DNA from 2 places in the Streptomyces yerevanensis genome. Region 2 is predicted to be linked to the other one. Evidence: riboswitches for the same ligand, from Rfam matches in the RefSeq annotation. Region 2 holds a riboswitch; the other holds the start of a gene.
The links. A riboswitch is a leader RNA that binds a small molecule or an ion and turns the genes downstream of it on or off. The one in region 2 is predicted to bind ZMP and ZTP.

Region 1 (7,414 bases), on a different contig from region 2:
AGGAGGTTGATGAGGCCCTTCGGAGTCGACGCCGACTTGCTCATCTTGATCGACGGGTCCTGGAGGTCGTAGATCTTCGCCGTCTCCTTGAGGATGTACGGCGCCGGGACCGTGAACGTCTGCCCGAAGCGGCCGTTGAAGCGCTCGGCGAGATCGCGCGTCAGCTCGATGTGCTGCCGCTGGTCCTCGCCGACCGGCACTTCGTTGGCCTGGTACAGCAGGATGTCCGCGACCTGAAGGATCGGGTACGTGAACAGGCCCACGGAGGCCCGGTCGGCGCCCTGCCGCGCGGACTTGTCCTTGAACTGCGTCATACGGGACGCCTCGCCGAACCCGGTGAGGCAGTTCATGATCCAGGCGAGCTGCGCGTGCTCGGGGACATGGCTCTGGACGAAGAGCGTGCAGCGCTCCGGGTCGAGCCCGGCGGCCAGCAGCTGGGCGGCGGCGAGCCGGGTGTTGGAGCGCAGCTCGGCGGGGTCCTGGGGAAGGGTGATCGCATGCAGGTCGACGACCATGTAGAACGCGTCGTGGGTCTCCTGCAGGGCCACCCACTGACGGACGGCGCCGAGGTAATTGCCGAGGTGGAACGAGCCTGCGGTGGGCTGGATTCCAGAAAGCACGCGGGGACTGTCAGAAGCCATGGCCTCATTCTCTCAGGTGTCAGGGGTCGCTCCGGAACTGGCCGGAAACAGGTGGGAACCGATCCGTCTCCGGCGGTGTAACAAGAGTGTGAGGACGCGGGAGGGGGGCCGCATCGTCGATGAGGCCGCGGTGATCGCACGCGTACGCGCCGGAGAGCCGGAGGCGTATGCGGAGCTGGTACGTGCCCATACGGGCATCGCACTCAGAGCGGCCGCGGCACTGGGCGCGGGTGCGGACGCGGAGGACGTGGTGCAGCAGGCCTTCTTCAAGGCGTACTGCGCCTTGGGGCGCTTTCGGGACGGCGCGGCATTCAAGCCGTGGCTGCTCTCGATCGTCGCCAATGAGACGAGGAACACAGTGCGGACGGCGGTGCGTCAGCGCACGGTCGTGGGGCGTGAGGCCGCGCTGACGGAGGCGGAGCCGGTGATACCGGAGTCGGCGGACCCGGCGGTCGCGGCGCTGGAGGTCGAGCGCAGGGCGGCGCTGCTGGCCGCCCTGGACCGGCTGAGCGAGGAGCACCGGCTGGTCGTCACCTACCGCTATCTGCTGGAGATGGACGAGCCGGAGACGGCCCAGGCCCTGGGCTGGCCACGCGGGACGGTCAAGTCCCGGCTCAATCGTGCGTTGCGCAAGCTGAAGCGGCTGCTGCCGGATTTCCAGCCTCGGGAAGGAGGTGATGAGCATGAGTGAGTCGTACGAGCACGGGGGCGCGGACTCCTCGGGCGGTCGTGCCCCCGGGGAGCCGGGGCGTGCGCGCGGGGGCCCGGCCGGGCTGCCCGAGGAACTGCGCGCGCTCGGGCGGTCGCTGGATCCGCCGGGTGCGAGCGGGACCGAGTCGATGGTCGAGCGGGTGCTGGAGCAGATACTGGCCGAGGGGGTGCCGGTGCCGGTGGCCGAGCCGACGGGACCGGCCACGCGGATCCGGTCGGCTCGGCGGTGGGCGCGGCAGCGCTGGCGTTCGCTGACCGCCGCGCTGTGCGGACTGCTGACGGTGCTGGTGCTCACCCCTCCGGTGCGGGCGGCGGTCGTCGACTGGTTCGGCTTCGGCGGGGTCGATGTGCGGTACAAGCCGGGGCCGCACGCTTCTCCTTCTCCTGTGCCAGGCTGCGAGCAGGCACTGACCGTGGCCGGAGCGGCGCGACGGGCGGGGTTCGAGCCGTTGCTGCCAAGGGAGTTGGGGCGCCCGTCGGCCGCGCAGGTGTCGGCCGACCGCCGGGTCCTGTCGCTGTGCTGGCATACCGGGGACGGCGAGGTGATACGGCTCGACCAGTTCCGGGCGACGCTCTCTCCGCTGTTCTGGAAGTCGACGACGGTGCCGTACGAACCGGCCACGGTGAACGGCGACTCGGGCCTGTGGTTCTCCGAGCCCCACCGCCTCGAGCTCGCCTTGCTCGACGAGCAGGGTCAGGAGTACGCCCGGACTGTCCGCACGGCGGGGCCGACGCTGCTGTGGCAGGACTCGGGAGAGCAGCGGACGCTGCGGCTCGAGGGTGTGGAGTCGCGGGAGCGGGCGGTGGCTGTTGCGGAGTCCGTGGAGTAGTGCCGCGGAGTAGAGCCGCGGAGCTGGCCCATTTGGGGCGGGCGCCGCGAAGTGGTCGGAAGTCGTGCGGGCCGAGTGGGAACCCCGGCGGGTCGAGCGGTGTACCAGAAGTGACAGGGTGCGGACAGGCTGCATCCGGGGTCGACTGGGGGTCCGATGCATCCGATGCGCAGGGTTCGTGAACTGGCAGCGGCAGCCGGGGCGTTGACGGTGGCGCTCGCTCTGGTACTGACCGGGGCGCCGACCGCGGTGGCGGGCGGGCCGACGAGTGTGCTGCTCGTATCGCCCTACAGCGGGGAGACGGCGTCGCTGTACAACAGCGACGAGGAATACGTACGCCTGAGCGACCTGCTGCCTCAGCGGGGCGGCGACCTCGAGAGGTTGCAGGAGAAGCCGCCGGACCTCGACTCCATAGGCCGCCGGATCAACATCACATGGATGATCCATGACGTCACTCCCTGGCGGGTGGACATGGTGCACCCTGACGTGCCCGGCTCCCGGAGCGTCTGGATCCTCACGCAGCTCACACTGACGCATGATGCGTTGAAGCCGCCGAAGGAGGTCTGGCACCGGGCGGAGAAGCCCGACGAGCTCCGGTCCTTGCTCACCGGTCTCGGCGTCATGAGCGAACACCCAGAGGGGACGAACCCGGCTTCGGGGCCGCAGGACTCGTCGGACGACGCATCGGCCGCGGTGCCGCCGGGCGCCGGCGAGACCCCTGCGACTACGGTCACGGCCGCCACAGGGGCAGACGACGGAACCGACTGGTGGTGGGCGATACCTGGGCTGGCAGCCGGAGCCGTATTGGCGCTGGTGCTCCGATCGTTCGCGGCGCGGTTGCCGGGGGCAGTGCCTCTGGGCCGGGGGCGAGGACGGGATGTCGGGCCTCGGCAGGAGCTGCGGGACGTTTGACCGGCACACGGCTCAACCGGCCGCACGCGCCCTCGCCCCGACTGCACCGAGTTGCCTCGGCTGAGGCAACTCGGTGCGGCAGAACCCGTCCGCCTCAGCCCAGGTCGATCTCCGGGTACAGCGGGAAGCCGGCCACGAGATCGGTGGCCCGGCGGGAGATCTCGTCCGCGACCTTCGGGTCGAGCACGTGCTGGGCCTTGGAGGGGGCGCCCTTCGCGGTCGTGCCGGGCTCCGTGGTCGTGAGGACACGGTCGATCAGGCCGGCCACCTCGTCCATCTCGGCGGTTCCCAGGCCACGCGTGGTGAGGGCGGGGGTGCCGATGCGGATGCCGGAGGTGTACCAGGCGCCGTTGGGGTCGGCGGGGATGGAATTGCGGTTGGTGACGATGCCCGAGTCGAGCAGTGCGGACTCGGCCTGGCGGCCGGTGAGGCCGTAGGAGGTGGCGACGTCGATCAGGTTGATGTGGTTGTCGGAGCCGCCGGTGACCAGCGTGGCACCGCGCCGCATCAGGCCTTCGGCGAGGGCGCGGGAGTTGTCGACGACGGCCTGGGCGTAGTCGCGGAACTCGGGGCGGCGGGCCTCGGCGAGCGCGACGGCCTTGGCGGCCATGACATGCGGAAGGGGGCCGCCGAGCACCATCGGGCAGCCGCGGTCGACCTGGTCCTTGAGGGAGTCGTCGCACAGGACCATGCCGCCACGCGGGCCGCGCAGCGACTTGTGGGTGGTGGTCGTGACGATCTGGGCGTGCGGGACGGGGTCGAAATCGCCGGTGAGGACCTTGCCGGCGACGAGGCCGGCGAAGTGCGCCATGTCGACCATCAGCGTCGCACCGACCTCGTCGGCGATCTCGCGCATGATGCGGAAGTTCACGAGACGGGGGTACGCGGAGTAGCCGGCGACGATGATCAAGGGCTTGAACTCACGGGCGGAGGTGCGCAGGGCCTCGTAGTCGATGAGGCCGGTGGCGGGGTCGGTGCCGTAGGAGCGCTGGTCGAACATCTTGCCGGAGATGTTCGGGCGGAAGCCGTGGGTGAGGTGGCCGCCGGCGTCCAGGGACATGCCGAGCATGCGCTGGTTGCCGAAGGCCTGGCGGAGCTCGGCCCAGTCGGCCTCGGAGAGGTCGTTGACGTTGCGGACACCGGCCTTCACGAGCGCCGGAGCTTCCACGCGGTCGGCGAGGACGGCCCAGAAGGCGACGAGGTTGGCGTCGATGCCCGAGTGCGGCTGGGCGTAGGCGTGCTCGGCGCCGAAGAGTTCGCGGGCGTGCTCGGCGGCGAGGGCCTCGACGGTGTCGACGTTGCGGCAGCCGGCGTAGAAGCGGCGGCCGACGGTGCCCTCGGCGTACTTGTCGCTGAACCAGTTGCCCATGGCCAGCAGGGTGGCCGGGGAGGCGTAGTTCTCGGAGGCGATCAGCTTGAGCATCTCGCGCTGGTCGGCGACCTCCTGGCCGATGGCGTCGGCGACCCGGGGCTCGACGGCGCGGATCACTTCGAGGGCGCTGCGGAAGGCGGTGGATTCGGTGGAGAGGGGCGCAGAGTGGTCGGACATGAGGGACCTCCGGACGTGGCGTTCAGCGTTCACGGTTCGGCCCAGGCGCACGGCACTTGTTCGTCACGGGCCGCTCCCCGATGGTCGGTCCCATCCCAGCGCGCCAGTCACGGCCCGCCGATCAGCCTACCGGCCCTCCCCGGTCACAGATCCCTGAGTCCACCATGCGAGCGACGGCGGGAAGGGGCTACAGACCACCCGGATCCCTGAGCTCGGAGAGGCGCCGGCGCTCAGAGGATCACATGCGGCAGGAAGCGGGCGTACTCGTCCGTGATCAGGCCGGAGGACTCGCGGATGCCAAGGCCGGCCGACTCGTGCTCGACGACCCAGGCGCCGAGGACGACACGGCTGCCGTCGAAGGAAGGGAGAGGTGCCAACTCCTGATAGCAGCAGGGCTCTTCACGGACCACGGGGGTGTTTTCGGGTTCGTGGGGTTCGTGGACGGTGACGCCTGCGCCCTCGCGGCCGAGGAGGGGCTTGGCGACGTAACCGGTGGTGTTGGCGAGTTCGCGAGGGCCGTCGAGGTAGGCGGGGAGGAGGTTCGGGTGGTGCGGATAGAGCTCCCAGAGGATGGCGAGGAGTGCCTTGTTGGAGAGGAGCATCTTCCAGGCTGGTTCGATCCACATGGTGGAACCCGTGCCGCCGCCGTTGTCGAGGGTGTCCAGGACGTGCCCGCCGAAGCGGTCGGTGGTCAGCCACTCCCAGGGGTAGAGCTTGAAGCAGCTGCGGATGAAGCGGAGTTGCTTGTCGACGAAGCGGCCGGAGAGGCGATCCCAGCCGATCTCCTCCATGGCGATCCAGTCGGTCTCCAGGCCGGCCTGTTCCGCGGTCTCCTTCAGATACGCGACGGTCATCAGGTCCTCGCCGAGTTCGTCGGCGGCGGAGTGCGCGAAGTAGAGGGGGCTGCCCGGCGGGAGGAGGGCGGACTGTTTCTTCCAGGCGTCGACGAGGCGTTCGTGGAGGGAGTTCCACTGGTCGGCGCCCGGGAAGCGTTCCTCCATCCAGAACCACTGAGGGCTGGCGGCCTCGACCAGCGAGGTCGGCGTATCGGCGTTGTACTCCAGGAGCTTCGCGGGGCCGGTGCCGTCGTAGCGGAGGTCGAACCGGCCGTAGAGGGAAGGGAGTTCGGACCGCCGGTGCCAGGCCTCGGCGACCGCCTCGGCCACTCGGGGATCGGTGATACCGAGGTCGGCGAAGCGGTCCCGCTCGACGATGTGCGCGGCGGCGGCCAGGCACATGCGGTGCAGTTCCTCGACGACCTCTTCCAGGGCCTCGACCTCGGGGAGGGAGAAGACGTAGTACGCACTCTCGTCCCAGTACGGGCGCAGGGTGTCGTCGGGGTAGCGGGTGAGCGGATAGATCAGCCCCTGCTCCTCGACGGTCTGCTGCCAGCCGGGGCGAGGGTCGATGACGCGGCGTTCCATGACGGTTGCTGCCTTCGGGCTCTGGGCTTCGGGCTTTGAGGTTCGGGCTCTGGGCTTTGGGCTCGTCCCTTTGCCGCCGCTCAGCCGCCGGAGCTGCCGTCGCCGTCGCCGAAGCCGTCGCGGTCCACGCTGAAGGAGCCGCCGTCGACCCAGCCGTTGCTCTCCTCGCCGCCGTGGTACCAAGCGTCGTCGGAGGAGCCCTTGCGACTCTTGCGGCTCTTGCCGCTGCCGGTCGACTTGCAGTTCTTGTCGGAGACGACCTTGTAGCCCTTGGCCGCGTTGTAACTGTCGCGGTCGACGCAGCGCTTGTCGGGGTCCGAGGAGCAGGCGGTGAGTGCCGCAGCCAGGAGTCCCATACCGCCGAGTACGACCGTGCCCGAGCGCAGTTGCTGTCGTGAGTCCGCCATGTCCGCTCCCCCGTGACCGTTCGTTCGTAACCGATCGTGACCGTTCGCCGTCAAGTAATCCGCCGTCAGTTTATAGATCGCGATCCCGGCCGCCGTAATCGGGTCCTGGCCGCAATCGGGTCCTGAGGGAGCACTCTGCACAATGCGTCCAGCGCACCCGTCCAGGCGTGGTCCGGAGGTGTGCCGTAGCCCACGACAAGGGCGTCGTACGGTTCGGCGGCGGCAGCGTCCGCGTGGCGGTAGCGGGTCAGGCCGTGGAGCAACAGGCCCTGCCAGGCCGCCGCCCGGACCACCGACTGCTCGGTGCCGGGCGGGAGTTGGAGGACGGCGTGGAGGCCGGCCGCGATACCGGTGGCCCGCACCGAGGGGGCGTGGGACGCGAGCGCCGCGACGAGTTGGTCGCGGCGGCGGCGATAGCGCAGACGGGACGCGCGGACGTGACGGTCGTACGCGCCCGAGGTGATGAACTCCGCCAGGGTCAGCTGGTCCAGGACCCCGCACGACCAGTCCGTGCCGCCCTTCGCCGACACGACCTCCGACGTCAGCGACGGCGGCAGGACCAGCCAGCCGAGCCGCAGCCCCGGCGCCAGGGACTTGCTCGCGGTGCCCACGTACACGACGCGGTCCGGGTCGAGGCCCTGGAGCGCGCCCACCGGCTGACGGTCGTAGCGGAACTCCCCGTCGTAGTCGTCCTCCAGGATCAGCCCGCCGGTCCGCCGCGCCCAGTCCACGACGGCGGCCCGCCGGTCGGGCCGCAGCGGCACGCCCATCGGGAACTGGTGCGAGGGGGTGAACAGGACCGCCCCCGCCCCCGTTCCCGCCAAGCCGCCGGTACACGTTCCCAGTTCATCGAACGGAAGCGGCACTGTCCGCAACCCCGCCGCCTCCGCCACTCCCCAGTGCACGTCAAGCCCGTACGACTCCACGGCGAGCGAGCGCA
Region 2 (7,414 bases):
CACGTCGGCCCTGTCCATCTTGTTCGCCACATGTGTCTCCCTCATACGGCCTGTGCCTCCCCGTCCATGGCCCCGTCCACGACCGCGTCCCTGCCGTCGTCCTCCCGATGCACCATGTGCAGATACGTGTCCTCCAGCGTCGGGCGGCGGACCTCCAGACCGGCGATCGGGCCGTCCGCGTCCCGGTGGAGTTCCCAGACCAGCCGAGAGGGGTCATCGGTACGTTCGCGGTGGGACGTCCCGTCGTCGGCCGTCCAGCGGACCTCGGCCTGTGCGGCGGCCCGCCGGGCCAGTTCCGCCGGGGTGCCACAGACCCGGATCCGTCCGCCGACCAGCATGGCGATCCGGTCGGCGAGCCGCTCGGCCTCCACCAGGTCATGTGTGGTGAGCAGGACGGTGACGCCCTCGTCGCGGGCCAGCCGTTCGACCAGGACGTGGAACTCGTGCCGCGCCTCCGGATCGAAGCCGGTGGTCGGCTCGTCCAGGAAGAGGAGCTCGGGGCGGCCGACGATGCCGAGCGCGACATCCAGCCGCCGGCGCTGGCCGCCGGACAGCCGGTCCACCTGCCGACCGGCCTGGTCGGTGAGGCCGACCAGGGCCAGCAGTTCGGTGGGGTCGCGCGGGTCGGGGTAGTACGTCGCGAAGTGCGCCAGCAGCTCGGCGACCCGCCAGCGGCGGTGGTCGCGCCAGGACTGCAGGACCAGTCCGATCCGGCCGCGCCAGGCGTCGTCGCCCCGCTCCGGATCCGCACCGAGGACCCGGACCTCCCCGGCGGAGCGCTGCCGGAAGCCCTCCAGGATCTCGACGGTGGTGGTCTTCCCGGCGCCGTTGGGCCCGAGCAGTGCGAAGACCTCGCCGCGGTGGATGTCCAGATCGATGCCGCGGAGGACGTCGACGTCGCCGTACGCCATGGTCAACTCGCGTACCTGGATGATGGGTTGGGCGGGCGTGAGCGTCGTCATCGTCCTGTCTCCGCGGGGTGCTGCGGTTGTGCCGCCCCGGTCGCGGCCTTCGTGGGAGCGTCGTCCGCCGGCGGGCCGGGCGCCGCCGTGGGCCCGGCGCCCTCGACGATCGCCCGGAGCGCCGCCACGTGCCCCTCGAAGGCGGTGCGGCCGCGGTCCGTCAGCCGTACCTTCGTACGCCGCTTGCGGCCGCCGCCCTCCTTGTGGATCTCCAGGTATCCGGCCTCTTCCAGGGTGTGCAGCTGCTTGGAGAGCGCGGAGTCGCTGAGCGAGAGGCTGTCGCGGATGAACGCGAAGTCCGCCCATTCGGTGGTGGCGAGCAGCGCGACCACCGACAGCCGGGTGGAGGGATGGATCAGCTCGTCGAAGCCGGCGGGGGTACTCATCGGCCCGCCTCCTCGTCGGCCGCCGGTTCGCCGCCGCTCCGCACCGAGTCGGCCGCCCAGCGGTTGGCGGGACCGAGGGAGAGCAGGTACACGGCCACCGCGGCCGTGGCCTGGATGAGGCCGGCGTAGATCGGCTCCAGTGGCTCGGTCAGGTGGTCCGACAGCACGATCGTCCCGCTGACCAGCACCGCCTCCGCACCGAACGCGGCCCACATACGCCCGGGGCAACGAGTGTGGTGCAGTTGCATCCGGCTCCTGCGGCTGCTCATCACGATCAGCACGCTCAACAGGCCGACGTAGGCGGCCACGAGCAGTCCGACGCCCCACTGGGGCAGGTCCATGCCCACGACGGCAAGGAACACCCACATGAGCGCGGCCGTGCCGTAGGTCATGCCGCGCCCGCCGGACACGGAGCGCTCGAACTCGTCGTACACCCGCTCCTGCGGCACCCGGATGCGCTGCAGATCCTTCCAGGCCTGTTCGGCATCCATCGGTGTGCTCACGGCCATCGCCTCCCCGTGACGAGCCCCATTCGACTTTCCCATCGGGAAAGTTACTCCTGACTTTCCCGGAAGGCAAGTCAGGAGTGTGCGGGGTCGGTGTGACGGAGCAGCCGTCCTGTCCTGCCTCTGGGAGCGTGGCCTGCTGTCGGGTGCCGGCCTGGGGTTGGACGGACGAAGTGAGACGTCGGCCTTCGTGATGTCTCACTGCTGCCGGCCACTGCGGGCGAGGACGGAAAATCTCAGCCGCGTGGCCAGTTGGCGCTGGTGCCGGACCAGGGTGCAGCGCCAGAACAGTCGACGGCGTAGCCGCGCGCCGGGCAGTACTCGGGGCGACCTGCGCCACGGCGCCCTGACAGGTCGGGGGCGCTCCTTCGTCTTGGCCCAGGGGCAGAACGCCCAGAGGGCGGAACGAGGGCACGTTCGCGACCCCTCAGTCGAGACAGAACTCGTTGCCCTCGATGTCCTGCATCAGTTGGCACGACTCGTTGTAGTCATCGGCAAGCAGCAGTCGCCCACGTACCGCGCCGAGCGCGACCAGTCGTGCGCACTCGGCCTCGAGTGCGGCGAGGCGCTCTTCGCCCACGAGTCCGGTGCCGACCCGCACGTCAAGATGCACCCGATTCTTGACGACCTTGCCTTCGGGAACGCGCTGGAAGTACATCCGCGGGCCCACACCCGAGGGATCCATGCAGGCAAACCCTGAACCCTGACGCTCGGGCGGCAGCGAGCGATCGTAATCGCCCCAAGTGGCGAACCCCTCCGGTGGCGGCGGTACGACGTACCCCAACACCTCGCACCAGAAACGAGCGACGCGCTCAGGTTCCGCACAGTCGAAGGTGACCTGGAACTGCTTGATCGGTGACATCGGTCCACGGTAGTGGCGCGTGCTGTTGATCGAACCCCCGGGGTGTCACCGCCGCGCGGGTCGAGGTCTCGCGGGACATGGGTGGCGCCGACGGACCGGATTGCCTGAGGCGAGGGCCAATTCGTATGAGACGGGACACCAGTGCCCCACGTCACTCGAATTTCAGCGAGACGAAACTACTGGTCGTCAACCCTCGGTGACGACGATCAGCCTTCGAGGAAGCAGCGCAACCGATGTCCTGTCTCAGTCGATCATGGACAGGGTCGGCCTGTGACCTGGAGTGCTCACGATCGATTGAGAAGCGATCTATGACTTGTCTCGTTTGATCGTGGGCATCGGGGCTGTTCGACAGTGTCCGACCCCGGATGCCTGGGCTATCAGTGGTGGAACAGTCGCATCCCGGTCCGGGCGAGCGTGATGTGGTGCTCGCGGCAGGCGGTCTCGATCTCGTCGGACCTGATGGAGCCGCCCGGCTCCGCGATGTAGCGGACGCCGTGGCGGTGGGCATGGTCGACGTTGTCGCGGAACGGCAGAGCGCCGTCGGAGGCGAAGGCGACACCGTCAAGGCGTCGCAGCCATTGGGCGCGCTCCTCGGGGGTTAGCTCTTCGACGGGTGTGGTCAGAGCCCGCTCCAGGTGCTTGGCCTCGTTCAGGGTGAGGTCGCCCTCGACGAAGCGGATCTGCCAATTGATCCGGTCCTGGCGCCGGACGTCGGGGCGGAAGGCAAGGGCGCGGACGGCTGGGTGGCGCCGCAGCCACCAGGTATCGGTCTTGGCTCCGGCCAGACGTGTGCAGTCGACGCGGGACTGCTGGCCGGCTCCGACGCCCAGCGTCATCCCACCCCGCAGGTAGCACACGGAGTTGGATTGGGTGAAGCGCAGGACGGCCAACCCCAGCAGCAGGTCTTCCAGGGCCGTTGCGGGGAGCTCATCCCCGACGGTTCGGTCGAGCAGGGCGGAAGAAAGCTGCACCTCGTCACGTTGCTGCGTCAGGCGCAGGCCGAAGACTTCCCGTGATTCGTGACGCGGGGGCACGAATGCTTCGTTGGCCTCCATGATCAGGAAGCGGCCGTTCTTCTTCCTGCTGAGCTGTGCGACAGTGCCTGGCGCGTAGCCGGGAGCAATGATGCCGTCACAGACCATGCCGGTCAGCAGTTGAGCGAGTTCGGCGTCGACCGGGTGCGAGACGGCGGCGAAGTCGCCGTAGGAAGACTTCGGGTCCGCATCCCGGGCGCGCAAGTAGGCACTGCTGACAGCCCCCACCTCGTCTCCGGCGATGCCGAAGAGCTCCGCGGTGACGTCATCGACCGGCCCGGAGACGGCCGCGCCGGCTGGCGAGACGTGTTTGAAGGATGCGGCTGCCGGCCTGCCCAATGCCCGGCTGGCCTGGTGCACGAGCTGCCATCCGTTGAGGGCGTCCAACACGTTGATGAAGGACGGTTCTCCGTGCAGGAGTCGAACCGGCCACCCGGCAGGTGACAACGGTGCGGCGCTTGCCGCTGCTTGGTGGGGGTTGATGCCGTAGCGCAGTTCCACGTCCTGGCCTCCTCAGCGGGACATCGCTGACGGAGGCGCCCAGGCGGTCGACGCTCACAATCGGGACACGGCCGCTCCCCGGTGGTACTCCACCCGCGCCAGTTGCGGCCAAGCACGACTTTACCGACCGACAGAGCGATTGACCGCCCGAATGCGTCGAAGCTGAGTAGGTGTTTTTGAACCCGAAACTCGCTCAGGGGCTGGATGTTGGCCGGCCTCCTTCAGTGCGGAGGGCCCGCCGCGCGGCGGGCCCCTCGCTCGGCTTGCTGGTGGCAGGTTCAGAGCTTGACGATCATCTTTCCGATGTTCTCGCCGCGCATCATCGCGAAGAAGGCGTCCAGGGTGTTGTCGAGGCCCTCCCGCACCGTTTCGCGGTAGCGGAGCTTGCCCTCGGCGAGCCAGCCGCCGACCTCGTGGACGAAGTCGGGCTGGAGGTCCAGTTCCTCGCTGAACATGAACGACAGGATGTCCGAACGCGTCACCAACAGGTTCCACAGGTTGCGCGGCCCCACGACCTTCTCGCCGTTGTACTGGGAGACCATCCCGCACAGGACGACGCGGGCGTGCAGTTTGAGCGCGCCGATCGCCGCCTCCAGATGCTCGCCCCCGACGTTGTCGAAGAAGACGTCGATGCCCTCGGGCGCCGCCTTGGCCAGCTGCTCGGCGACCGGGCCGTTCTTGTAGTTGAACGCCGCGTCGTAGCCGTACTCCTCGACCAGCAGCTTGACCTTCTCGTCCGAGCCCGCGCTTCCTATCACGCGTCCGGCGCCCTTCAGCTTGGCGATCTGACCGACCTGGCTGCCGACCGCGCCCGCCGCACCGGAGACGAACACTGTGTCGCCTTCCTTGATCTTCGCGAACCGCTCCAGCCCGATGTAGGCGGTGAGGCCGGTGACGCCGAGCACGCCCAGGTAAGCGGTGAGAGGCGCAAGATTCGGGTCCACCTTCTGGGCGGTCGCCGCGTCGAGGACCGCGTGGTCGCGCCAGCCGAGAACGTGCACCACGTAATCGCCGGGCGCGAAACCCTCGGCGTTGGACACCAGGACGCGGCCGACCGCCGGACCGTCCATCGGTGCGTTCACGTCGTACGGCTCGATGTAGGACTTCTTGTCGCTCATCCGGCCACGCATGTAGGGGTCGACCGAGAGGTACTCGTTGGTGACCAGGAGCTGACCCGGGCCGGGCGTGCTGAGGTCCACCTCGCGCAGCGAGAAGTCGGACGCCGTCGGCCGGCCCTCCGGGCGGGTGTCCAGGTGCCAGGCGCGGGCGGTGGTGGGCAGGGTCTGCTCGGACATGTGGATCAAGTCCCTTCGGAGAGAAAGTGGTACTCGGGGAGGTAGTGGTCAGAAAGGTCTGTCTTGGGCCGGCAGGCCGACCGGGTCGCCCGCGGATCCTGCTGTCGAGCCTCTGTCGGGCGCTGTGGTCGGTCGTGCCGCGGCGGGAGGTGATCAGAGGTTCTGGTTGACCAGGCCGATGTACTCGCCCAGCTGGTACTCGACGTCGAGGCCCTTTTCAGCGGCCAGTGCGCCGAGCCCGACCGCACGCGCGGCGAATCCCGGCTGCGTCAGTGTGTCCGCGAACTCGCCGAAGGCGGCGACCAGGTCGGCGTCCGGCGGCAGTGTCGCCCGGTTGACCATGGACTTCGCGGTCGCCAGTGCCTGCCGGTCGAAGGAGGCGAGGCGGGCGACCGTCGCGTCGACGAAGGCGTCGAGTTCCGCGTCGGGCAGGGTGCGGGTGACCCATCCCCAGCGCTCGGCCAGGTTGGCGTCGTAGTCGGCACTGGTCAGGATCGCCTCCAGTGCGCGGTCGCGGCCGATGGAGCGCGGGAGCCGTTCGGCGCCGCCTCCGCCGGGGACGATGCCGATGCCGACCTCGGGCTGGCCGAAGAACGCCTTCTCGCGGCTGGCGTAGCGCAGGTCGCAGGCGAGGGCCAGCTCGTTGCCGGCGCCGCGGGTGCGGCCCCGGATGGCCGCGATGCTGACGAACGGAGCCTTGGTCAGCCGCAGGACCATGTCGGTCCAGACCGGGTTGTCGTCCTCGTGCTCGGGCTGGGGGAGGTCGGCGCCTGCGGCGCCGTCGTAGTGGTTGATGAAGAAGTCGGGGAGTTCGCTGCTGAAGACGACGACCTGGATGTCCGGGTCGTTCTCGAGCTCCTTGACGATTCTGTGCAGCGTCACGACGGACTCGGGAATCACCAGGTTCACGGGAGGATTCGCGAACGTGATCCTGGCGGTCCGCGGGGTGGTCCGCTCCAGGCGGATCGTGCTGGGCTGGCTCATGGCGTGGTCCCTTTCTTAGGGGGTTGCGTGGCCGTGATCGCGTCGACACGGCCACGGACCTGTTGCGCCTGGTGGGGATGCGGGTGCCGCCGCTTTGTCCGTCGGAGCGGCATCGCTACGGCAGGCCCGCCTGCACCTGTGTGGCATGGTGTGCGCGCCGTTCGAGCTGATGACGAGCACGGTTTTCTCACGTCAGGGGTGTGCGGGGTTCAGATGGTGGCCGGGGCGCCGGCCGGAGTGCCTTTCGAGAGGTCGGCAGCCTGGCTGTCGGCCTTGGGCCGGCCGAGCATCAGGAGCGAGACGGCTGCGGCCAGGGCGACCGCAGCGGCGCCGACCCAGAGCGCCGGGATCAGTCCGTCCACGAACGTGGAAGCGGACTCGTAGCCACCCTGGGAGGAGAAGACGGCGGCCAGCGATGCGACGCCGATGGCGCCGCCGACCTCACGGATGGCGTTGTTGGCACCGGAGGCGATGCCTTCCTCCTCGGTGCGGACGGTGCTCATGACGAGGTTCGCGCTGGGGGCGAAGAACATGCCCATACCGACTCCGCAAACGATCAGGGCCGGCAACAGGGAGGTGTACGACACCTGTGGTTCGACGACCGTCGCCCAGAGTCCCAGGCCCACGGCGTTGAGGGCCATGCCCACCGCGACGACGGGGGCGCCGCCGATGCGGTCGGAGACCGCGCCTGCGATGGGTCCGGCGATCATCGGCATGGCGGTCCAGGGCAGCATGCGCACGCCGGCTTCCATGGGCGAGTAGCCGCCGACGGTCTGCAGGTACTGGCTGAGGAGGAAGATCGACCCGAACATGCCGAGGAGCATCAGCAGGCTGGCCGCGTTGATGGCGCTGAAGGCGCGGTGGCGGAAGAGGCGCATCGGCAG

Region 1: linked by a shared signal. The riboswitch ahead of OP79_RS32785 (glycine hydroxymethyltransferase) and the one ahead of OP79_RS35875 (phosphoribosylaminoimidazolecarboxamide formyltransferase) in region 2 are both predicted to bind ZMP and ZTP.

The regions. Positions count from the first base shown of each region.
Region 1 covers NZ_JNWJ01000039.1:73,356-80,769, forward strand. The annotation lists gene trpS (tryptophan--tRNA ligase) at 1-641, opposite strand, end outside; gene OP79_RS32770 (RNA polymerase sigma factor) at 772-1,332, shown strand; gene OP79_RS32775 (hypothetical protein) at 1,325-2,182, shown strand; gene OP79_RS32780 (hypothetical protein) at 2,348-3,094, shown strand; gene OP79_RS32785 (glycine hydroxymethyltransferase) at 3,189-4,643, opposite strand; ZMP/ZTP riboswitch at 4,676-4,764, opposite strand; gene OP79_RS32790 (glutathionylspermidine synthase family protein) at 4,874-6,067, opposite strand; gene OP79_RS32795 (hypothetical protein) at 6,148-6,474, opposite strand; gene pdxR (MocR-like pyridoxine biosynthesis transcription factor PdxR) at 6,540-7,414, opposite strand, start outside.
Region 2 covers NZ_JNWJ01000046.1:39,950-47,363, forward strand. The annotation lists gene OP79_RS35850 (ABC transporter permease) at 1-45, opposite strand, end outside; gene OP79_RS35855 (ABC transporter ATP-binding protein) at 42-962, opposite strand; gene OP79_RS35860 (transcriptional regulator) at 959-1,348, opposite strand; gene OP79_RS35865 (hypothetical protein) at 1,345-1,857, opposite strand; partial or broken gene OP79_RS58645 (hypothetical protein) at 2,053-2,235, opposite strand; gene OP79_RS35870 (VOC family protein) at 2,282-2,716, opposite strand; gene OP79_RS35875 (phosphoribosylaminoimidazolecarboxamide formyltransferase) at 3,094-4,251, opposite strand; ZMP/ZTP riboswitch at 4,282-4,367, opposite strand; gene OP79_RS35880 (NADP-dependent oxidoreductase) at 4,530-5,546, opposite strand; gene OP79_RS35885 (enoyl-CoA hydratase/isomerase family protein) at 5,700-6,530, opposite strand; gene OP79_RS35890 (DHA2 family efflux MFS transporter permease subunit) at 6,740-7,414, opposite strand, start outside.